Regions from separate parts of the Shewanella sp. LZH-2 genome, predicted to be linked through region 1. Evidence: predicted binding sites of a transcription regulator. Region 1 holds the regulator's gene; each other region holds the start of a gene.
What was found. The regulator LexA, encoded in region 1, represses DNA repair genes until DNA is damaged. The targets are predictions, from matches to a motif close to TACTGTATNNNNATACAGTA.
Positions count from the first base shown of each region.

Region 1 (8,224 bases):
AGAAAATCGCACCAGTGACCAACACGTAGTGGAAGTGAGCCACCACAAAGTAAGTATCGTGGTATTGGAAGTCGGCTGGCGTGATGGCGAGCATCAGGCCAGAGAAGCCGCCAATAGTGAACAGAATAATAAAGGCCACCGCGAACAGCATTGGAGTTTCAAAACTCAGTGAGCCGCGCCACATAGTGGCTACCCAGTTAAACACTTTTACCCCTGTCGGCACGGCAATCAGCATAGTGCAGTACATAAAAAACAACTCGGCAAACACAGGCATGCCGGTGGTGAACATATGGTGCGCCCACACGAGGAAGGACAGAATCGCAATACTCGCCGTGGCATACACCATGGATGCATAGCCGAATAATGGTTTACGGCTGAAAGCAGGAACTATGGCAGAGATAATGCCGAAGGAAGGCAAAATCATGATGTAGACTTCGGGGTGACCGAAGAACCAGAAGATATGCTGGAACATCACAGGATCGCCGCCGCCTGCCGCCTCGAAGAAGCTAGTGCCAAAAAACTTATCGGTTAACACCATAGTGACGGCACCCGCGAGTACGGGCATAACGGCGATCAGCAAGAAGGCGGTAATCAGCCAAGTCCATACGAACAGTGGTAACTTCATCCACGTCATGCCGGGAGCGCGCAGGTTGACTATGGTTACGATCACGTTGATGGCACCCATGATCGAACTTATCCCCATGATATGGATCGAGAATACAAATAATGCTGTGCTGTCAGGGCTATAAGTGGTCGAGAGTGGTGCGTAGAAGGTCCAACCAAAGTTAGGGCCGCCGCCTTCCATAAACAATGAACTCAACAATATTGCAAAGGCGAAGGGCAGGATCCAAAAACTCCAGTTGTTCATACGTGGAAGCGCCATATCAGGCGCACCAATCATCATCGGGATTAACCAGTTAGCTAGTCCGGTAAAGGCTGGCATCACAGCGCCGAATACCATGATTAACCCATGTACTGTAGTCATCTGGTTGAAGAAGTTAGGCTCAACGAGTTGTAATCCGGGCTGAAAGAGTTCGGCGCGGATCACCATGGCCATCGCACCACCGGTTAAAAACATTATGAAACTAAACCATAGGTACAGGGTGCCAATGTCCTTGTGGTTGGTGGTGAGTAACCAGCGCATGATGCCTTTAGGTGCACCGTGATGGTGTTCATCATGGGCGGCAATTTGATCTTGAGTCAGTGTGCTCATCTTAATCCCCTACTGTCCATGGCGAGCAATATCAGCGGGTTGCACTGTATCGCCAGTATTGTTGCCCCACGCATTGCGCTCATAGGTAATGATGGCGGCAAGCTGTTGTAGCGTGAGTTGGTTGCCAAATGCCTGCATCGCCGTGCCCGGTTTACCGTGCATCACTATATCGATGTGATTGGCGACTGGGCCTGTTGCAATAACGCTACCAGCAAGGGCGGGGAAGGCGGGAGGCATACCTGCACCCGTTAGCTGGTGGCAGGCGGCGCAAACTGTGGCATAGGTCTTTTCTCCTTCGGCCATCAGTTCATCATGGCTGAGCGTTGGAAGACTCGCGGGATCGACACTGGCGATGGGCTCTGTCGCCGCTTTGGGCGCATCGGTGGTTGAGGGGGGCTGAGTCGTTGCTACTGGTTCGCTATTGGTGCCACCGGATTTATGGGCATCAACGTCTTTGGCTTGCACCGTATCCCCCGTGTTATTGCCCCACGCATTACGCTCATAGGTAATCACTGCGGCAATTTCTTGGGGCGTTAATTGTTTACTGAAGGCTTGCATGGCCGTACCCGTTTTACCATTGAGCACGATTTCAAGATGACCGCTCAGTGGCCCGGTAGCGATGGGGCTGCCTTTGAGATGAGGGAATACGCCTTTGAGACCTTCGCCATTAGGTTGATGGCAGGCTGCGCAGTGACCAAGGTAAACTTGCTCACCCTGAGTCATCAGCTCTTCTTTACTCAGTGTTTGTGATAAGGCGGCTTGTGCGGCTTGCGCTGCGGCATTGGCAGCTTGTTTTTGTTCTGCAACCCAAGCATCGAACTCGGCTTCGGGCAGTGCCTGAACCACTATCGGCATAAATCCATGATCTTTGCCGCAAAGTTCGGCACATTGGCCACGGTAAATGCCGGGTTTATCGATACGGGTCCACGCCTCGTTGATAAACCCTGGGTTAGCATCTTTTTTCACTGCAAAATCTGGTACCCACCATGAATGGATAACATCTTCAGAAGTCATCAGAAAGCGGATTTTTCTATTTACAGGCAGGACAAGGGGCTTATCGACCTCGAGTAAGTAGTGCTCTCCCTTGGCCTCACTACCTTCGATTTGAGGTCTTGGTGTGGCGAGAATACTGTAAAACTCAATATCTTGATCGAAATAGCTGTAATGCCACTTCCATTGCGATCCTGTGACTTTTACCGTGAGATCGGCATTGCTGGGGTCTTCCATGGCAATCAGAGTTTTAGTTGCCGGAATCGCCATTAAGATCAGAATGATAAAGGGAATTATCGTCCAAGCGATCTCAACTTTTGTACTCTCATGGAAGTGTGACGCGACCGCGCCCTTGGATTTTCTGTGGTTGATCATGGCATAAATCATCACGCCAAAAACCACTAAGCCTATCGCGCAGCAGATATACAGAATCGTCATGTGCAGGTGGTATACCTTGCCACTGATTTCTGTTACGCCAGGCGTCATATTGAACCGCATGTCTGCTGCGGCCAACGGTGGGGCGAATAGCACCACGAGTAAACAATACAACCATTGCTTCACAAGACTTCTCCTCTGCTAATTGCAAATAGCAACTACAAAGAAGAGCAACACAGTAAGTCTCAACTCTATGCAAACTCTTCAGTTCCCAAAAAAGTGTTTCTGACTTCAACGTGCGTTGGCGGCTTACTTATGATCAAGTATTGTTACTGCTGGTATTAGCCACACTGGCACATACTGCTGAATAAACCCATTATTCTCAATTTTTGTGGGCGAGCGATATTCGAAAATAACGCGATATTTCTGCCTAAACAGGCGATATATCATGTGCGCCTAAATCAAACATACTTGCTGTTTAAAAATTGATCAAGATCACTTCTTTTTCTAATTGTCTGAAAAATTGCCAAAAAAAAGCCTCACATTCACAGGTGAGGCGGCTTTCAAGGCTAAATACGGTGTGAAAAATTTTTAATGAACAGAGCTGAAAAATGCGGGTTGAGTAAATTTAGCCGATTGTGTGAGATTGGTGCTAGAAGGTTGGTCATTCGTTGAACCTTCAAGCACGATACCCATTGCACGTGCGCTCTTTGCTACAATTTGTAGGCGACGATTATCGCGAGTATCTAGGGCGTTAATCCAAGTAATCACTGCGCTAGATGTGCCACTGGTTAAGGCTTTTTCCATCGCCCAAAGGGTTTCGACCTCATCTTTTGCGTGAACCAATAGTACGCGATCCATACGCACACCTGCGTTTGCTAATAGCTGCTTGTAGCCAATACTAGGTGGGTTGATGAGCACTATCCATCTTCCCTGTTGGCTCAGTTGGGCAAGTTGTTTGCTCAGCTGTGTCAGCTCTTGGCGCCCTTGGCTCTGAGTTGGCATAGTGACTATTGATGTATGCTGCCAGTCGGTCTCTGTATCTCGAACCGTATCGAGCCATAAACCGGGGTGACGCGGGGCATTACCTAATAGTTTGTTCATAGCCAATCTCCGTTGCGGATCACCCCTACGGCGAGCCCTTCAATTGTTAGACTTTGGAAACTCAAATCGACTTTAATCGGTGAATAGTCTTCATTCTCGGCATGTAGGTAGACTAAATTACCTTTTTTTTCAAAGCGTTTTACGGTTACATCATCATCAACGCGAGCAACAACAACTTGTCCATTGCGCGCTTGTTGTACTTTATGAACGGCAAGCAGGTCACCCTCAAGGATGCCGATATTCTTCATACTGTCGCCTTTTACGCGCAGCAGGAAATCGGCAGCAGGGTGGAACATGCTGGGGTCGACTTGGTAATACTGTTCGACATGCTCTTGGGCGAGAATAGGTTCACCCGCTGCCACTTGGCCAATCAGTGGCAAGCCTGTTTCGCGGTTATCTTCTTCCTCTACAGGGAGACGGATCCCGCGGGAAGTACCAGGCATGATCTCGATGCAGCCTTTTTTCGCCAATGCCTTAAGGTGTTCTTCTGCGGCATTTGCACTTTTAAAACCCAAACGGGTGGCAATTTCGGCCCGAGTGGGTGGCATGCCAGTCTCGGCAATATTACGTTTAATCAGCTCTAAAATTTCGGCTTGGCGTGGCGTCAACGGTCTCATGGTCTTTCCTGTTTTTCTATACAGTTACTGTTAGTATATACAGTATTATTTGTAGTGCAAGTATTAACCACTTTTAACTTGGTCAGCTAGATCTGCAAATAACCGTAATCGTCATCTATGGGGTGAATGCCATTTGCACGGCAGCAATAAATGGCGTTGCCTAAAGTGCGTTACTAAGTCATTAAAATCAGCTGCTGAATCCTGCATCTTTAGGTTGTTTGGGTATATTCTCTAGAATCTGGTATTCTATGGGGCTAATGAACGTACTTACATTGCATAAGAATAATGCCTAAACAAGACTCTCTTTGGTTGAAATCATTACGTTGGATCCAAAAGCACTTAGTGCACACTATTGTTGTGCCACAGGATCCCTTTGCCGATCTGAATCTGGATGCCTCCAGACCGCTTGCTTATGTAATGAAAACAGAATCCCTGAGTGATATTGCTGCGTTAAGCGAGATCACCACGAAACTTGGTTTGCCAAGCCCTTACGAGCCGCTGGTGGTGAATGGCGTTGTGGCGCCACGGGTGGTATGCCTTGAAGGTCGTAAGCCCTTATTTGGTGAACGCGCCAGCAATGAGCCATTCCTCGAATGTTTTATGCGTTTGTTGGCCGTCCATAAGGAAAAGCCAGAGTTAGATATCCAGCTGGTGCCTGTGAGTCTGTATTGGGGTCGTACTCCGGGTAAAGAAGACGACACCATGAAGGCGGCAGTGCTTGAGCGCGAGAACCCTACTTGGTTACGTAAGTGCTTGATGATCCTATTTTTGGGCCGTCACAACTTTGTGCAATTTTCTAATGCGGTATCGCTGCGTTACATGGCCGACGAACATGGTACCGATATGGGCATTGCCCATAAATTGGCTCGAGTAGCGAGAGTGCATTTTCGCCGCCAACGTAAGGTGATGACGGGGCCTGTGTTGCCTAATCGTCAGGCGTTATTCCATTCCTTGCTGAAATCTGAATCCTTACGCAAGGCGATTCAGGAAGAAGCCGCGAGCAAGAAGATTTCTGAAACCCAAGCGCGTGAAACGGCAATTGAATATCTTGATGAAATTGCAGCAAATTATTCCGATAGTCTCGTACGTATTGCTGAGCGCTTTTTAACGTGGTTATGGAACAAGCTCTACAGCGGTATTAACATCAAAGGTGCCGAGCATATTCGGCAGTTACACCACGATGGTCATGAGATTGTGTATGTGCCCTGCCATCGCAGCCATATGGATTACCTGCTGTTATCTTACATTCTGTATTACCAAGGTATGGTGCCGCCGCATATTGCTGCGGGTATCAACCTAAACTTCTGGCCTGCGGGGCCGCTGTTCCGCCGTGGCGGGGCTTTCTTTATTCGCCGTAGTTTTAACGGCAACAAACTCTATACGGCCGTGTTCCGTGAGTACCTCGATCAGCTGTTTGCTAAGGGATATTCGGTTGAGTATTTCTCTGAAGGTGGCCGTTCTCGTACCGGTCGTCTATTGGCGCCTAAAACGGGCATGATCGCTATGACGATCAACAGTGTGCTGCGTGGTATCGAACGCCCAGTCACCTTAGTGCCTGTGTATTTAGGCTACGATCACGTGATGGAAGTGGCGACCTATCACAAAGAGCTAAGCGGTAAGAAAAAACAGAAAGAATCTGTATGGCAAGTCTTTGGTGCTATTCGTAAATTAGGTAATTTTGGCCAAGGTTATGTCAACTTTGGTGAGCCGATTACATTGCAAAATTTCTTGAATGAAACGGCACCAAACTGGCGCAGTGAAGTGGCTGATGATCCTGAGCAAAAACCGACTTGGTTAACTCCAGCGGTGAACGTGTTAGCAAATCGGGTGATGACGCGGATTAACGACGCCGCTGCCGCCAGCTCTATTACCTTGACCAGTTTAGTGTTGTTGGCGTCAGAGCAAAATGCCTTAGAGCGTTGTTTGCTCGAGCGTCAGTTAGATTTATACCTGACCTTGCTTAAGCGTGTGCCTTACACGTCGTTTACGTCGGTTGCCGAAGGTGATGGCAAGCATTTAGTACAACAAGGATTAGAGCTGAACAAGTTCTCCATCAATGCCGATCCTTTGGGTGAGATAGTGTCAATTGATGAAAAACAAGCGACGTCAATGACATACTATCGCAATAATATCATTCACTTGTTTATTATTCCGTCATTAATTGCCAGCTGTTTAATCAATAATAAACAGATTTCAAGAGCGCAAATCCTTGGGATAGTGAACGACTTTTATCCGTTATTGAAGGCGGAATTGTTTATGGGGATCAAAGATCTCCCAAGCTATGTGAATCAAGTGCTTGAGCTGTTTATTGAGCAAGGTCTAGTGCAGGAAAGCGATATGTTGTCGGTTGTGACCGAGCACACCAGCCAAATGTTATTGTTGGCTGGCAGCGTTAGTGAGACCTTGCAACGCTATGCCATTATCTTCAATCTGCTGGCCCATAGACCTAAGATGGAGCGTTCGGATCTCGAGTCTGAAAGCCATCTGCTTGCCCAACGTTTAGGGGCGCTGCATGGCATTACCGCACCAGAATTTTACGATAAGAAACTCTATAACACCTTGAGTGTTAAGCTAAAAGAGTTAGGTTATTTTTCTGGTAAGGAAGATAAATCTGATGTTGAGCGCATTCGCGATCAAGCTAATAGCTTACTCAGAGCCTCTGTAAGGCAGACGATTGTCGCCAGCGTGACCGCGGAGCATATCGCTTAATGGCTAACCATATGAATGCGGCGAAGAATAAGCCGGTGGGCAAGTCTTTGCTCGGTGGTGCCATGATTATTGCCGGTACCACAGTAGGGGCGGGGATGTTTTCTTTGCCTGTCGTGGGCGCTGGCATGTGGTTTGGTTACTCGGTACTGATGTTACTCGGTATTTGGTTTTGCATGTTGATGTCGGGACTGTTACTGCTCGAAACCAACCTGCATTTCGAGCCGGGAGCGAGTTTCGATACCCTGACCAAGGAAACTTTAGGCCAGTTTTGGCGCATCGTGAATGGGGTGTCCATTGCCTTCGTGCTCTACATCTTAACCTACGCCTACATCAGTGGCGGTGGCTCGATTGTTAACCATAGCCTCCAAGGTATGGGGATTGAGCTGCCTCAAAGTGTCGCCGGATTAGTATTTGCTGTCGTGCTCGCCTGTATCGTGTTGATCAGTACCAAGGCGGTGGATCGTATTACGACCATTATGCTCGGCGGGATGATCATCACTTTCTTCCTCGCGATTGGTAATTTGCTGATCGAAATCGATGTGACTAAGTTGCTCGAACCGGATGGAAAGCAAAGCTTTATGCCTTATCTGTGGGCGGCCTTGCCATTTGGTCTAGCCAGTTTTGGTTACCATGGAAATGTGCCGAGTTTGGTGAAGTATTATGGCAAAGATTCATCGACCATTTTCAAAGCCATTTTTGTCGGGACTTTTATCGCGCTGATCATTTATGCCTGCTGGTTAGTCGCCACTATGGGCAATATTCCCCGCAGCCAGTTTAGTGAGATTATTGCCCAGGGTGGCAATATGGGTGTGTTAGTCGGCGCCTTGTCGAAAGTAATGGAAAGCAGCTGGTTAAACAGCATGTTAACCCTATTTGCTAATTTAGCTGTGGCGTCTTCTTTCCTCGGTGTGACCTTAGGTTTATTCGATTATTTGGCCGATTTATTCGGATTCGACGATACGCGCTCTGGCCGGATGAAAACGGCGATTGTCACCTTTGTGCCGCCCACCATATTTGGTTTGCTGTTTCCCGATGGCTTTTTAATTGCCATTGGATTTGCAGCCTTAGCGGCAACCGTGTGGGCTGTTATCGTGCCAGCGCTGATGGCCTACAAGTCGAGACAACTCTTCCCTAACCATCAAGGTTTTAGGGTCTTTGGTGGCACGCCGTTAATTATCCTTGTGGTGTTGTTTGGTGTCGTGACGGGTGCTTGTCA
Region 1 covers NZ_CP069350.1:4,429,876-4,438,099, reverse strand. The annotation lists gene ctaD (cytochrome c oxidase subunit I) at 1-1,213, opposite strand, end outside; gene coxB (cytochrome c oxidase subunit II) at 1,223-2,764, opposite strand; gene JM642_RS19435 (SulA-like leucine-rich domain-containing protein) at 3,170-3,682, opposite strand; gene lexA (transcriptional repressor LexA) at 3,679-4,299, opposite strand; gene plsB (glycerol-3-phosphate 1-O-acyltransferase PlsB) at 4,585-7,008, shown strand; gene mtr (tryptophan permease) at 7,008-8,224, shown strand, end outside.

Region 2 (8,224 bases), 2.0 Mb from region 1:
TGAATATATCAAGCTGGTACGTTCAATGAGCGATGGTCGAGTATGGGATAACTACCCTATCGTCCCAGAGGCGTTGAAATAATTTTTAAGGCTGATACCTGTGAGTAAAGCCCGCAAAACCTCAGTTTTGCGGGCTTTATGATCACAAGCGGCATATCATTCAGCACCGACTTAATACCTTTAATTTGCCCCACATCATCCATTCTGCGCACCGTAAAAGCATTCTCTGTTTTTATGTGAATACTTGTTTTATTGCCGTTACTTCAATAAAAAATTGACTTACATAAGTTCGTTAAGATGTTAAGCTATTTGGGCTTTTGTTAATTTATCGATAAATGGAGTTTTGATGAAGCCTTTAAAAACCGTAATCAAATGGATTTTGCTCACGTTATTCTTGGTGCCAGTGAGTCTTTATCTGATCCTTGCCGCCATCAACATAAAAGATAGCCCAGCTTCAGAGCAGGCCAAAACCTACCTAGACGAAATTCAAAAGAGTAATAAGGCGTTAGCCGACAACCAAGCTCAGAATGCGTATCTCTATGCACTGGGCTTTGATGTGAATAGTGGCGCCTCACCGATGGATGCGGGGATTTCTCGACTTAAAAGCATACAACAGCTTGGCATTTTGGAGCGCTCCCCAACGCTAAACACAACGCGTATAGACAAACCGCAAACCCCTTTTAACGAATGCCTTAACCGTGATGATTTTCTGTCCAGTTGTCTCCCTGTACTGACAGAACAAACGTCTTTTGGCGAACTCATCGCAACAAACGCCGAATTAATCACGCGATATAAAACATTAATTCAGTTAGATACCTGGCAAGAAGGCAGCCAATTTAATGTCTTTTTGTCTTCTCCGTCACTTTCACATCTGCTCACGGCACAAAAACTCTACTTCATCGATTTACTGGCTCACGCTCAAACCATGTCTGCGCAGCAAGTTGCCGATGTGATTAATCAAGATATGTTGTTTTGGCAACGCGTAGCAGCTAACACCCATGTGCTACTGATAAAAACCGTTAGTCAAAACGGCATCACAACAAATATGAAATTTGGCGAATTGATACTAGGCCAACTGCACCCCTCTCAATTAAGCAACGTCATCCCCACTAGCTGGCAAACGCCGTTCCCTGCTGAGGTGACTACATTTGAAAAAATAAAAATGGGTGAATGGTATTACTTTACAGCTATGGCCAAAGCATTGCAGACAATTGATGATGAAGATATCACCACAAACGTGACGCAATGGTTGCTGACACCGTTAATGAAAGATCAAGACACAGCGAATCGTTACGCGGAAATTTTAAATGGCACGACTCCTCCGCAGACTTGCCCTACTCCTTGGTCAATCGCTGACATGAGCCAATTTATATATAACCCACTTGGAAAATTTGTACTCTGCTCTGGCATTACATCATTAGACCGTTATCAACAAGATTTTGATGAGCTCGAGCCACAAAGAGCACGCTTGATCACGAGACTCCAATAGGGTGATTGTTTACTTAAGCAAATACATGACATAAACGCCTTCGACATGTGCTAAAGTTAGCTTATACTGTGCATATGTACAGTATATAGATGCATATGATCATGGTTACTCCTGAACAATCAAAAATCCAATATCCTTTCTTTAGCACATCGGTGGCGGCGGGATTTCCTTCTCCCGCCAATGATTATATTGAGCAATCGCTTGATCTAAATGAGCTTTGTATCAAACACCCCACCGCAACCTTTTTTGTCAAAGTTCAAGGCGATTCGATGGTCGATGCCGGAATTTCCTCTGGTGATATATTAGTGGTTGACCGAGCCTTACAAGCCACCCATGGAGATATTGTAGTGGCGGCCATCAATGGGGAATTTACGGTAAAGCAATTGCAATTACGTCCTGTGGTGCAATTATTGCCATGTAACCCGGCCTACAGTGCAATTCCACTCAGCCACGAGTCAGAGTTAGACCTGTTCGGTGTCGTGACTTGTGTGGTGAAAAAACTCAAATGACCGCCAACTTATTCGCCCTCGTAGACTGTAATAATTTTTATGCGTCCTGTGAGCGTATGTTTCGGCCCGATCTACAGGGCAAACCTATCGTTGTGCTGTCAAATAACGATGGTTGTGTTGTCGCGCGTTCATCGGAAGCAAAGCAATTAGGCATAAAAATGGCCGTGCCGGTTTATCAAGTGATGGAGATGATCCGCGCCCATAATGTGGCGGTATTTTCGTCCAACTATGCCCTTTACGCTGATATTTCAAATCGCGTCATGACCACACTTGAGCAGATGGTGCCTAGGGTTGAAGTCTACTCAATCGATGAGGCTTTTTTGGATTTGTCTCGGCTCGATAAATGTCAAGATATTAACCAGTTAGCCATGGATATTCGTCAACGGATCCAGCAATGGATAGGGATCAGTGTCTGCGTAGGAATTGGGCCGAGCAAAACCTTAGCCAAGCTAGCTAACTATGCCGCAAAACAGTATCCCGCCACCCAAGGCGTTGTCGATTTACGCGATAAAGAACGCCAACGTCGGTTAATGGCACTCACTCCCATTGATGAAGTTTGGGGCATTGGCCGAAAAATTGCGCAACGTTTAAAACTGATGGGCATCCATACCGCTCTACAGCTTGCAGATGCCCATCCTAAACTTATCCGAGACAATTTTTCCGTCATGGTTGAGCGAACAGTGTACGAGCTTAACGGTATTGCCTGTGATGATATTCAGCAGGTGGTAGCGACAAAGCAGCAAATAATCAGCTCGCGCTCCTTTGGCACACGTATTACCACCTTTGAGGCGATGCAGCAGGCTATCAGCGACTATACCTTTAGGGCCTGCGAAAAATTGCGAGCGGAGGGGCAGTTTGCCCGCACCTTATCGGTGTTTATTCGCAGCAGTTATTTTACGCAACATCAGCCCCAATATAGCCAAGTACTCACTGGTCATCTTGTGTATCCCAGTGACGATACCCGTGATTTTATCGAATTAGCGCAGCGACTATTGCATCGGCTTTGGCGTGCAGGTCCCGCCTATGCTAAAGCTGGCGTCATGCTAGGAGATTTTTATGCGCCGGGAGTATTTCAATTAGGCTTGTTTGACGAGGCCAAACCGCAACCTAAAAGTAAAGAATTGATGAAACTGCTTGATGGTATCAATCACAGTGGTAAAGGAAGTATTCAATTTGCAGGACAAGGACTGAATGCCGATTGGAGAATGAAGCGTGGTCAACTCTCTCCCCGCTACACTACCCAATGGAGACATATTCCGATAATAAAATAAGCCATAAGCATGAACAACGAAATAATATGCTAGAGCTGTTCCATTTGTTAAATCCGCTAAAACACAGTCAATAATGGTCTATATTTCAACATCTAATAAGATTCATGCTATTAACACCTTTAATCTTAAATTGATAGCGATCACATTATTCAAAACTGACCTAAACAAAACATTCAGCCTAAAGATTGACATTGTAAAGATGATGTTACGTTACATTGCGATACAATCTAGCCTTTTTCACATGCAGCACCGCATCTTATTACTTCAAGCCAACCTTAATTAGCTTCTGCAAGTTTACATTAGCAACATACGATTAACATAAAACAAACAATTAAGCTGTTGATATTAAAGTTGTTAATGATAGTTTTCCGACTATGGAGGGCAGTTGCACATAAAATATAAGCCTTGATGAAACCCTTCCTGATCATCACGGCATTGTTAAGGGAATGAAAATATGATTACGCAAACAACCGTTGCACGTGCGGTTCGTTTTAGTTTACTTGCTTTAGTATCAACATCTTTATCACCATTGGTTTTCGCAGCTGATGAAACCGCGGTTGCCGAGGATAAAGTTGAGCGTATCGAAGTAACTGGTTCACGTATTAAGCGTACCGATCTTGAGAATGCTTCACCTGTAGTGGTTGTCAGTGCAGCCGACATTGAAAAAGGCGGGTTTAACTCAGTCCAAGATGTTTTAGGTAACCTATCGCAAAACTCTGGCGGCTCCATGACTCAGCAAGAAGTGCATGGTTTCACCCCAGCTGCATCTGCTGTAAATCTTCGTGGTGTTGGCGCTGGACGCGTTCTCACCCTCATCAATGGTAAACGCGTACCTAAATATCCTTTTGGGGCCGGTGGTACAGATAGTTTTGTCGATACCGCAAACATTCCGTTAGGAGCGATTGAACGCATTGAGATCTTAACCACAGGTGCATCAGCCATTTACGGTTCGGATGCCATGGGCGGCGTTATCAACATTATCTTGAAAAAAGATGTTGAGCAAAGCACCTTGAAATATCGCTTCTCCGATACCGTTGATGGTGGCTTACAAAACAACCAATTCTCCTTTATGACGGGCGTAAGCAGCGATAAAGCGAACCTAACTTTCTTCGCCGAATACGAAGATCGTCAAGCCTTAAAAGGAACAGATCGCCCAGAATGGGGAACAGATATCGTTCCGGGCAACCCTTATGCGGCTTACAGCTCATATGGTGCGAACATTGTCACCAGCGATAATAAACTGTTTAAAACCTTATCTGCTGCAGAATGTGAGGCACGTGGTTATCAAGTGATGTCCAATGGTCGCTGCGGTTTTGATCGCTCGCCACAACGGGATTTCTCTCCAGAACAAAAACGCTATTCAACTATGGTGAACCTCACCAAAGAACTGAATGATGACCATCAGCTCTACTCTCGAATTGACTATACACATGCCTCAACTTTTACCGAAATTGAGTCAGCAACTGTCGGTGATGACTTTAAATATAAAGTAGTTGGCGATGATGTCACTATCTACAACAAGTCAAAAGGCCTCTCACAAACCTTCAAAAAATCATCAGCCTTTGGCGGTGATTTTGCCAGCGCAGCCGACGGAGAATATTTCTACACTCGTCGTATGTCAGAGTTAGGTCCACGTACTTCCGATTTTGAAACCAATAACTTCTCGTTCTTGATCGGTGGTAAAGGTTATCTGACTGAAGGCATCGAATATGACACATCTTGGTCTATTGCCCGCCAAACTGTAGAATCCACCACAACGGGCTCACCAACTTACCAAAGTATGTGGGATTATTTGACCGAAGGAACCAATGGTCATTCTCTATTGGATGTTATTTCCAATGAAGATGCCGCCATGCTGGATTATCAAGGTGGTAAAAAAGGTCAATCAACCCTATCAAGCTTTAACGCCGGTATTAGTGGCGAAGTCTTTGAATTACCAGCAGGCGCCGTAGCTTATGCTGCTGGTATCGAATATGGCAAAGAATGGTTTTATGACAAATCCGATAGCTTTACCACTAACGGCGGTGTCATGGGTAAAGGCGGTAGCAGCGCTCAAGGTGAACGTGAACAATATGCTAGCTACGCTGAAGTGGCTGTTCCTGTGATTGAAAACCTCACAGTGACCTTAGCTGGCCGTTACGACTATTACGATGACGAATCAGATGTGGGTGGTCAATTCAGTCCTCAAGTGGCTGTAGAATACCGTCCTATCGACAGCTTACTGCTACGTGGTCTATATGCAGAGACTTTCCGTGCTCCAGATATGCAGCGTTTATTTGGAGAACCCACGTCAGCCTATAGTACTGTGATTGATACTCCTACTTGTGAAGCCTCTGGCCCTGGTCCTGCTTGCGATAAGATCGAATCCTTGCCAATTACCATTGGTGCTAACCCTGAGTTAGAAGCTGAAACAGGTAAAAACTATAACCTTGGTATGGTATGGGATTACAACGATCTCAATCTGACATTAGATTACTGGATTGTTGAAATCGATAACCTAGTGAATGATCCTAGCGCCCAATATATTCTGGATCATTCAGATGCATTTACAGACAAAATTATACGTGATGCGAATGGCAAGTTAATTCAGGTGAATACCCAAGCGATTAACATGTCATCACAAAAAACCTCTGGTATCGACTTCTCTATCGGTTATCGCTATGAAACTGCCAACTTAGGTGATTTAACCGCCCGCTTAGAAGGCACCTACTTACTGAAATGGGAAGAGCAATTAACCCCAGATTCAGAGGCATTAGATCTTATTGATGGTGAAGGTTCAGCGCCTAAAATCCGCGGTAACTTGAACTTAGGTTGGAGCTATAACGATTTTGCGACTAACTTATTGTTCAAATACACTGACAGCATGAATGGCGATCGCATGGATTACTTCGTCGAAAATGGTCTGGACGCAGATTACAGCGTAACGATAGACAGCCATGTTGAAGTGAACTGGTCAGCAAGTTATCTTGTCAACGATGCACTAAAAATCTCAACCGGCATCAACAACTTGTTTGATGCGGGCCCTGAGATTGATCAAACCCAGTCATCGTGGCCACATTATCCACGTTCTTACTACAACGTAGTAGGCCGTGAGTATTACCTCGCTCTGGAAATGAACTTTTAATTAAAAACATTTCCAAAGACAAAGCCGAGCATATTTGCTCGGCTTTTTATTTGCATACTGATACCCAAATTAACATCAAATATTTCACTTTTACCTACATCGACCACCTATCAAATCTTTGCGGCTATCTTACCTTATTCTCAACATGCCCTAGGCAATATCCCCTTGTAGCATCCAGCGCACAATGCCACAATGCGAGCAAAATCAATGCGTGCCAACGGCGCCCCTCGATAGGAGCATCATCTTGACCCTTTTTGGTATTAAAAATTGCGATACTGTGCGTAAAGCACGTAAATGGATTGAAACCCATCAACTTTCGGTCAACTTCCATGACTTTAGGGAAGATGGATTAGCAGAAAAGGATCTTCAGCATTGGTGTCAAATTGCCGGATGGGAAACCGTCTTTAATAAACGCAGTACCAGTTTTCGCGCCTTGAGTGATGCCGATAAAGCGGATATCGACCAAGCCAAAGCCATTCAACTGATGCTCACTCATCCGACGCTGATCAAGCGCCCTGTGCTCACCGTGGGTGAACAAGTTCTGGTGGGCTTTAACGACACTGAATATAAGAAGGTGTTTTCCCTATGACGCACGCTTCGAAAACTGGGCCGGTTACCGAACTGACTAAAGAGTTAATCGCCCGTCCCTCGGTCACACCGCTGGATGAAGGCTGCCAAACCCTGATGGCCGAACGTCTTGCCGCCATTGGCTTTAATATTGAGCCCATGGTCTTTGAAGACACCACCAATATGTGGGCGCGTCGCGGTAATGCAGGCCCCGTATTTTGTTTTGCCGGCCATACCGATGTAGTGCCCGCGGGCGATTTAAGCCGCTGGCATACCCCGCCTTTTGAGCCAACCATTATCGACGGTTATCTTTATGGTCGCGGCGCCGCCGACATGAAAGGCTCGCTGGCGGCGATGATCGTTGCGACCGAACGTTTTGTGGCTAAGCACCCAAATCATCCCGGCTCGATTGCGTTTTTGATCACCAGCGATGAAGAAGGCCCCTTTATCAATGGCACCACACGGGTTATCGACACCCTAGAAGCCCGTAATGAAAAAATCACTTGGGCATTGGTGGGTGAACCCTCGTCGACCTTAAAACTCGGTGATGTGGTTAAAAATGGCCGCCGTGGTAGTCTCACCGCCAACTTAACCGTTAAAGGTATTCAAGGCCATGTGGCCTATCCGCACCTTGCGGATAACCCTATCCACAAAGCCGCCCCCTTTTTAGCCGAGTTAAGCCAAACCCATTGGGATAATGGCAACGAATTCTTCCCGCCCACCAGCATGCAAATCGCCAACATTAACGGCGGTACGGGCGCATCGAACGTGATCCCAGGCGCCTTGGAGGTGATGTTTAACTTCCGCTATTCCACCGAAGTGACCGCCGAGATACTCATCGAGCGTGTGGAAGCCTTATTAACCGCCCACGAACTGGATTATGACATTAGTTGGACTTTCAATGGCTTACCCTTTTTAACCGGCGAAGGCCCACTATTAGACGCGACCCGCCATGCTATTCGTCAAGTCACGGGCTATGATACCGATCCACAAACCACCGGCGGCACCTCCGATGGGCGCTTTATTGCGCCAACGGGCGCCAAAGTGTTGGAACTAGGTCCTGTGAACGCCACCATCCATAAAGTGAACGAGTGCGTGAAGGTAGACGATCTAGAGCAATTAGCGCTGTGTTACGAAGTGATTTTGGAACAATTACTGTGTTAAACACCATGGCAATCACGGCAAAAAAAGCCCTGCTCTATGGTCTAGAGCCAAGGGGAGAGACAGGTTTAACAGCGGATGTAGACTCTGACTCAATGAGCGA
Region 2 covers NZ_CP069350.1:2,395,625-2,403,848, forward strand. The annotation lists gene JM642_RS10660 (glucan 1,4-alpha-glucosidase) at 1-82, shown strand, start outside; gene JM642_RS10665 (hypothetical protein) at 347-1,489, shown strand; gene umuD (translesion error-prone DNA polymerase V autoproteolytic subunit) at 1,591-1,998, shown strand; gene umuC (translesion error-prone DNA polymerase V subunit UmuC) at 1,995-3,269, shown strand; gene JM642_RS10680 (TonB-dependent receptor) at 3,724-6,393, shown strand; gene JM642_RS10685 (ArsC family reductase) at 6,578-6,982, shown strand; gene dapE (succinyl-diaminopimelate desuccinylase) at 6,979-8,124, shown strand; gene JM642_RS10695 (M15 family metallopeptidase) at 8,217-8,224, shown strand, end outside.
Region 2: a site for LexA is predicted at 1,554-1,573, ahead of umuD (translesion error-prone DNA polymerase V autoproteolytic subunit). Genes of this name have one in related genera too.

Region 3 (8,224 bases), 580 kb from region 1:
GATAGAATCGAGTCCGAGTCCGTCACCAAATAGGGGGGCATCGGTTTCAATATCATCAATACTGACATCTTCTAGGTCGAGGCAGTCGATAATTAACTGTTTAATTTCGTTGTGTAAAGTCATAATTATTTTCGAGTTGTTGTTGATAATATTGTTCAAGGTCCCGAGTTAATTGTCGGGCCATTTTCGCATGCTCACCCAAAGGGGCTTGATAGGCTTGGTGAGGAATTGGATTGCCGATTTCGACGGCCATTCCCATGGTTTGCCTTGGGATCTCATACCAAGGCTGTTCCTTTGTCAAACCTCGTACATTGGTGCGCAAAACCACAGGTAAAATATCGGCTTGGGTACGAATGGCAATATTGGCGGCGCCCCGGGCAAACTCATTGATTATTGAGCCAAATACTGTGCGCGTACCTTCAGGGAAGATAATTAAATTAGTGCCTCTGGCGAGCACTTCGCTGCAATCTTCGAGCATCAACTCTGCGCCGCGATTCGGGATATAACCTGCGCAGGAAACCACACCACGTAAAAACGGATTACGCCAAAGGCCTTGTTTAACGATACAACCCGCATTGGGCATGAGACTGATCAACACCACCACATCGACGAGACTCGGGTGATTGGCTATGACGATCACCCCTTTGGCGCTATGTAACTGCTCGGCATTGTGGGTGCTAACGTTGATCACCCCAGCCCACGTCAACATAGCGACAAAGCCTTTAAACATAGTGTGCACGGCTTTTTGCACGCGGATAATCCTCGCCTCAGGTGTGCCGGGCCAAAAACGCAGTAACGGCAATATAGTGAGCGAACTTAACAGTCCACCTAAACCAAAGGCAATATAGCAACTGACGCCACCGAGCCAACGGGGAATATAGTTGATTCCCGTGCGGCGTTTTTCGGGCAGCGTATAAGCGACATTGAACTGTGCACCCTGTGGAGCGGGATTAGCCATGTTCTACGCTCCAGTGCCAATGGGATAAACAGCCAGCAATGTTTTGTGAGGTCGCTAGAGCATGGATCAACATGCCGTAGGACAGCGCAGGAGTAACTTGTTGCTGTGCTTGAGTCAGTTGGCTTAGCGTGAGCTTTACGGACGAGCGATGACAAGCGGGCGCGAGGGTAAAACCTAAGGCTAAGGGGAGTTCATACTCTTGGGTAAACTCATCGTATACCGGCGGCACAGGATCATCGCCAAAGATCAGTAATAACGGCTCTGCTGATTGATGTAGCTGGGCGAAAGCTTCCACCATGGCTTGGGAAAGGGTTTCAGTGCCTGCGGCAATTGAGGTCGAAGGAGCGGTGTTATTGTGTAAAATGCCAAAAATACCACTGCCAGTGTTATGCACGGATTGACTAAAACCCAAGGGAGAAAGCGGTTGCTTAGCGATAATATCTTCGAGTAAGCCAATAGTGCGATGCAGTTCGCCGTGGCGGGAAGCAAATATCGAACGGCAGTTTGGTGGCGTATCACATTGAAAACTGACATCCAGCATCATTTTTGTTAAACGGCTAAAGCGTCTACGCTGCATGGCTGGCACTTGGGGAAGTGCCGGAGATATGCTGTCAGTGGGTGAAGCCTCTTTGGTCGTTTCAGCCGAGTGCTTGCACCAAGTTTGCCAGTCATCATGCTGCTGATAGTTTGGAGCCCACGCCCCCCAAGAGAGGATGCTGAATCTGAGTTGCACTACTTTGCCTCGACACTATTTAAAGCTGTCTTAGTTATCCCTAACTAAGCGAAAACATTAATGAATTGACTGGCTTATCGCTGTTTGCTCGTTGGATGAACGAACACAATTCCCCCATTTATTGAACGGCACATTCTACACTAAGTCCTTAGTTTTAATGAAGTCATTTGCATATGCAAGGTTAATAAAATGCAATGAAATTTCGCTTTGTCACTGTTGGCTAACATAGTTTTCAGAACGGGATAAAGACAGGGAGTGTAGACTAAGTGGCTTAACCTCAGTTGAACAGGCTCTGATATCAATAGTAAACAGACGCTCGAGGCGCCTGTTTATTATTAATAATGCCACTATTGATTGAATATCAATCTATTGTGCGAGTTGGCTTTCCATTTTACGCAGTGCAGTTTTCACTTTACGAGTGTTCTCTGGTCCCATACGAACAAGCAGTTTTTGGGCACTGGGTAAGGCTTCCAAATTGGGATCAACGAAGCGATAGTTGACGCTAATTGAACTCAGCTCAATGGGCTCTTCAATAATTGGCGCTGCGAGCATTACCTTAATTGCTTGTAGCATTCTGTCATTGAATTTGGCATTGCTATAACCCAGTTCAGCGAAGGCTTCATCAAATAGCGGAGTGAGTTGCTTGTAGGTGTGCATTAAGCTTTGCTCATCCATATTGGCAATGACGGTCGCGTAGGCATCGTATCTGTGGTAACTCTCTGGATTTAAATACACTTTGTTAGTGATTTCCGCCACGGTAAAGAGTTTTTCAGGGCCCTTAATTGGGCTGACTTTGCGGGTCAATTCGCCCTGCGCCAAGTTATCCACGAAGACTACAAACTGACGGATCAAATCTTGTGTGACTAAGGATGAACCTACGACATTATTACTGATAAGTGCCAGTGCTTTTTGATGCACAAAAGCATCACTCTCAGGCAAGTTTGGCACCGTTTCTACGGGCGCTTGAGGCTCAACGGTGGTGGTTGAGTCAGTTTCCGTCGTGGTCGTTTGTGGTGTTACGTTTTCCACTGGAGTGGTTTCAGGCTCCGGGTTTGTTTCCAGAGTAAGTGGTTCTGACGATGGTGGCTCTGGTAGTACTATCGGTGCATTAGGAATGAGTTTGGGTGAGTCATCTTTACTATAGTAGTAATAACCTGCCGCAGAGAGCAGGATGACGAGCACAATCGCAATCAATGCAAAGCGATTACTGCTAGACGAGGTCTCTTGAGGTGTAATTCTATCATCTTGATTAACTTGCATTTTACATCCTTCGCTTCAGTGTCAAGGTAATGTGGTGAATATCATGCAGCTAACATTAAAGTGCAAGTGCCGCCTTTTAGGTTGCAAGTTCATTTTGCAAGTTTACACGCGCTTGTCCATAGCGGTTAGCTGAACAGGTTGAATTTATTTTACCTTGAAGGGGTTAGCTTAAGGTTTACGCTTGAACATATTGTTGCCTATGCCCAAGCCAACGATGAATAATGGCATCAACCGCATCGGGTGCTTGCGACATCACATGATTCGCAAGCTTTTGGATATGCGGTATAAGCGCTTGATCTCTAACTAAATCAGCTATCTTTAGTTCGGCTAGGCCAGTCTGTTTAGTGCCTAACACTTCACCGGGACCACGTATCTCTAAGTCTTTCTGTGCGATAACAAAACCATCATTACTCTGCCGCAGGACATTCAACCGCTGACTTGCGGTTTGACTCAGTGGCGCCTTGTAGAGTAACACACAATGACTGGCTACGGCACCGCGCCCTACTCGTCCTCGCAGTTGATGCAACTGTGCAAGTCCCAATCGTTCGGGGTTTTCGATTATCATCAGGCTAGAGTTAGGGACATCGACGCCGACCTCAATTACCGTTGTTGCCACCAATAAGTTGATGGTTCCCGCTTTAAAGTCCGCCATAATTTGTTGCTTTTCAGCACCTTTCATCCTGCCGTGGACTAAACCTATGGTCAGCTCCGGCAGCGATAGTCGTAATTCTTCGGCAGTATCTTCGGCGGCTTGGCACTCGAGGACTTCGGATTCTTCAATCAAGGTACAGACCCAATAGGCTTGGCGCTTGTCCGTGATCACGCTGTTGCGGACGCGCTCGAGTACTTCATTACGGCGCGAATCGGGTATGGCGACTGTGGTGACGGGTGTGCGCCCTGGGGGTAACTCATCGATAATCGAGGTGTCGAGATCGGCGTAGGCCGTCATGGCTAACGTCCGTGGGATCGGGGTTGCCGTCATAATCAACTGATGGGGATGAAACCCTTGATTGATACCTTTTTCCCTGAGTCCCATCCGCTGGTGGACACCAAATCGGTGCTGCTCGTCGATGATAATTAAGGCGAGCCTATGGAAGATAACCTGTTGCTGAAAAATGGCGTGGGTGCCGATCACCATTTGTGCCGCGCCAGATTCAATATCCGCTAAAGATTGCGCCCGAGCTTTACCTTTAAGCTTACCCGCAAGCCAACCGACTTTTAATCCAAGAGGTTCAAACCACGCGGCAAAGTTAGCTGCATGCTGCTCGGCGAGTAATTCGGTGGGCGCCATCATGGCGACTTGATAGCCGTTTTCAATCGCTTGAAGGGCGGCGAGGGCGGCGACTAAGGTTTTGCCTGAGCCGACATCCCCTTGCACTAAGCGCATCATGGGGTGCGGTTGTGCTAAATCTTTACCTATCTCGGCAACGACACGTTGCTGCGCGCCTGTGGGTTTAAAGGGCAGTGAGGCGAGAAAAGGCTTTAGTAATTGCCCCGTGGCATGCATGGTTACGGCGGCGTCGAGATTGCTGCGTTGTCTAAGGCGCAGCATGCTCAGGTTGTGGGCGAGTAATTCTTCCTGCACCAGTCGCTGCTGCGCGGGGTGTTGACCAAGCTCTAAATCAAATTGTGAAATCCCCGCATGGGGGCGATGCAGGGTTTGCAGCGCCTGTTTTAGGCTCATGTTGTTTGGCTGCAAATGGGCGGGTAATAACTCGGTCAAGCCGCCATCTTCTAATAATTCAAGTGCCTGTTCGGTGAGCTTAATCCAACTCGCCTGTTTTAAGCCCTCGGTGGTGGGATAAATCGGCGTAAGTGTATCGCTTAGGTGAATATCCTCACCCGGATAGACGATTTTATATTCGGGGTGCACGATTTCCGCTTGATGACTTCCGCGACGAATTTCGCCATAGGCACGGATCATTAATCCATTTTGCATCGCATTGCGCTGCGCCATTGAAAAGTTAAAAAAGCGTAGGCTCATGCTGCCAGTATCGTCACGCACATTGCAGACGAGCATGCGTTTACGGCCTTGAAGGATTTGAGTCGACTGGATTTCGGCCTCAATGGTGCCGTAATTTCCGGGCATGAGTGCGGCGATGGGATAGATTTGAGTGCGGTCTTCGTAGCGCAGGGGCAAGTGAAACAGCAGATCTTGTACTGTTGTGATGCCGAGTTTGGCGAGTTTTTCCGCGACTCTTTTGGCGACGCCCTTGAGTTCGGTGATCGGAACAAGATCCAATTGCTGCAAGTCGTTAGCACTCAATCACTGTTAATTTATACATATACTAACAGAGAATAAACGTAAGGCAATCTTGGGGGATAGACTGTGGTTAAGTGCGCTATGTAAAGAGGCTGAATGAGCAATATTGGAATTAAAAATAGCCTCTTATCTTATACGTCGAGTTATCTTATTAATATTAAATGAATATTCTATAATTTCGAGCCTAAAACAGGAGCAAAAATTAATATTCTTTATTATAAAGTACACTTTTTGTTATTTTGTGGTTTAATCGAAGTGTTGGTTGCCATTGAGTTGTTTTGGTAATTATGCGGTAACAAGGTTGTGAATCGATAATAATAAAGTGACCTCTGTGATGGATCACATGCGGGGAAACACGGTCGAGGAGTACTCGCCTTTGCATCTATTATGTTTACGTTGTTTATGGATAGGCATACTGTGTTTTGCTTTGCCTGCGTGGGCTAAATTGGATGTGGTTTTTTTTAATCCAGGCGCGGTTACGGATAGCTTTTGGGGTGATGTCGATAAATTAATGCAGGTGGCTTCATCAAAGCTTGATATTAATTTGCAAATCATACATTCAGATCGCAATCACTTTAAAATGATTGCTCAATTAGAAACGTTATTAAAATCTCACCCATCACTTCCTACTCATATTATTTTAGTGAATGAGAAGCAGTCTGCGATAAAAATGTTGCAGATCCTTTATCAATATCCAATATATGTTCAATTGATTTTAAATGATATTTCTGTCGCCGAGCGAGAACACTTATTGGCAGATCCACATTGGCAAACTTATTTATTACCAGCGATTATCCCAGATAACTATGCTATTGGTGCTGATACCGCTAAAAATTTGCTAAGTCGTTTAGAAAATAAAAAGGCTAAGGTTTTATTAATCTCGGGCGATAAATCTACGCCCGCATCAGTGTTAAGAACTCAAGGCGCTAATGATTATTTCTTTATGCAACCCAATGTTATTGTTACTCAAACGGTATATGGTCAATGGCGTGAAGATATTGCTTATGATCAAACATTAACCTTGCTCAGCCGTTATCCGGATTTAACCTTAATCTGGACGGCGAACGATAAAATGGCTATCGGAGTGGTAAAAGCACTCCGCGAAAAGGGCCTTGAACCTGGACGTGATGTACTGGTCAGTTCGATTAATACTTCCCCTGAGATTTTGTCGCTCTGCCAAGAACGTAAAGTGAGTGCTCTGGGAGGTGGGCATTTTTTAGCGGGTGCTTTAGGGTTAATTCAGCTCAAACAATACCAAGAGACCCAACGTTATTCCTCCTATGAGGAGATAGAACTCTTTAGGGTACTTAATCCCGATTCAGCTTTTTATCAGAAGTTAGTTGCAAGGGATTGGGCTGGGATTTTTAAGACACAAATAGTGGATAAGTTATCAAAACAGTAATTAATAGGTATTCATGAAGCATCGTAATCATTCCATCAGTCATAGAATGACGCTCACTATTATTGGGGTGAGCTCATTTTTTGCTGTCCTGACCATGCTGGTGCAGTTAGTCTGGAATTATCAAGAAAGCATTGATAATACAACTGCCGATATTCGTGAATATTCCGAATCGATCTTACCCACTATTGCTAAGTCACTTTGGGATGTGGACCATGGTCTGTTATCTGATTTGCTTTCAGGCTTGGGCATGATGCCGATGGTGTCGAGTGTCAATTTAGAGAGTATCGATGGCGTAGCCATGCAGTTGGGCAAGGCGATTCACGCTAAGGATTACCGACAAACCCTGTTTCGTTACCCGATTATGTATCAGGAACAACAGATTGGTATGCTGACTGTCGGGCTGGATACGGACAAACTCTATTACGAATTATGGCAACAATTGATCATTATTGTCTTAGGCAATGGCCTTAAAACCTTACTGATGATTTATCTTATCCTTACGCTGGTGCGTTTATTGGTGACCAATCGTTTATCGGAATTGGAGCGGTTTGCTAACCAGATAAATCTGAATGCATTACCTAAGTTAACCGTACCCGATAGTGTGGTGAGAAATCCTGATGAAATTGGTCATGTTGCTCAATCGCTTCAGGCTATGTATCAAAGAATTCGCAACGATCTCGCGGTTAATAAACGCCAAAAGCGTGCATTGCAGCAACAGCAAAGTCAGTTAGCACGTTTAGTTGATGAGCGGACTCAAGCGCTCAATTGGCAGTCCCAAGCTAGCCAACTGTTAGCTGAAATATCATTGCAATTTTTAACAGTGGAGACCCTTAATTTAGACAACAACCTCACTGAGGTTTGCCGTAAAATCGGGCTATTATTTGATGTCGAAAGGGTAAGCCTAATAGAGTTTAGCCAACGACAGGTAAATTACCGTTGCGTTTGGTCTAGTGAATCTAATGTATCTGAAATTATTAGTATTTCTGCGGATGTTGTTACTTTGCTGGCACAAAAATTTGAGCAGGAATCGACATTAGTTATCGAGAATGTCGACTCATTGAAGCAAACATCGCCTGAAGAATACGGGTTACTTCGAGGTATTGGTATTTGCTCTATTGCCGCATTTGCCATGAAAAATGCCGATGAAATTGTCGGGCTATTATCGCTCTCAATGGTTTCTCGACCACTAAATTGGACTAAACAAAAAAAAGTGATGTTGACTCAGTTTTCCGCAGCGCTGAACGAGTTATTGCTGCGTGAAGAAAAAGAGCGACAGATGCTTAACTTACAGCAAGCACTGGTAACGGTGAATACGCAACTCAGAGTTATGGCTGAAACCGATGAGTTAACTGGGCTGAGCAATCGACGCCCCTTTACACAAACACTCGACACATTACTCCATGGCAACACAGCAGTCGGTGTGTTGATGTTGGATATTGATTATTTTAAGAGTTACAACGACAACTACGGGCATATTGAAGGCGATGCTGTACTTAGGCGAGTGGCTCAGGATTTAAAAGGCTGTGAAATTTTACCACCCAATGCGCTGCTGGCGCGCATTGGTGGCGAAGAGTTTGCAGTTGTTTTAGCGAAAATAACACCAATCCA
Region 3 covers NZ_CP069350.1:378,738-386,961, forward strand. The annotation lists gene JM642_RS01860 (phosphopantetheine-binding protein) at 1-123, opposite strand, end outside; gene JM642_RS01865 (lysophospholipid acyltransferase family protein) at 101-958, opposite strand; gene JM642_RS01870 (beta-ketoacyl synthase chain length factor) at 951-1,691, opposite strand; gene JM642_RS01875 (DUF3014 domain-containing protein) at 2,058-2,951, opposite strand; gene recG (ATP-dependent DNA helicase RecG) at 3,127-5,202, opposite strand; gene JM642_RS01885 (ABC transporter substrate-binding protein) at 5,558-6,616, shown strand; gene JM642_RS01890 (GGDEF domain-containing protein) at 6,630-8,224, shown strand, end outside.
Region 3: a site for LexA is predicted at 5,219-5,238, ahead of recG (ATP-dependent DNA helicase RecG). Genes of this name have one in related genera too.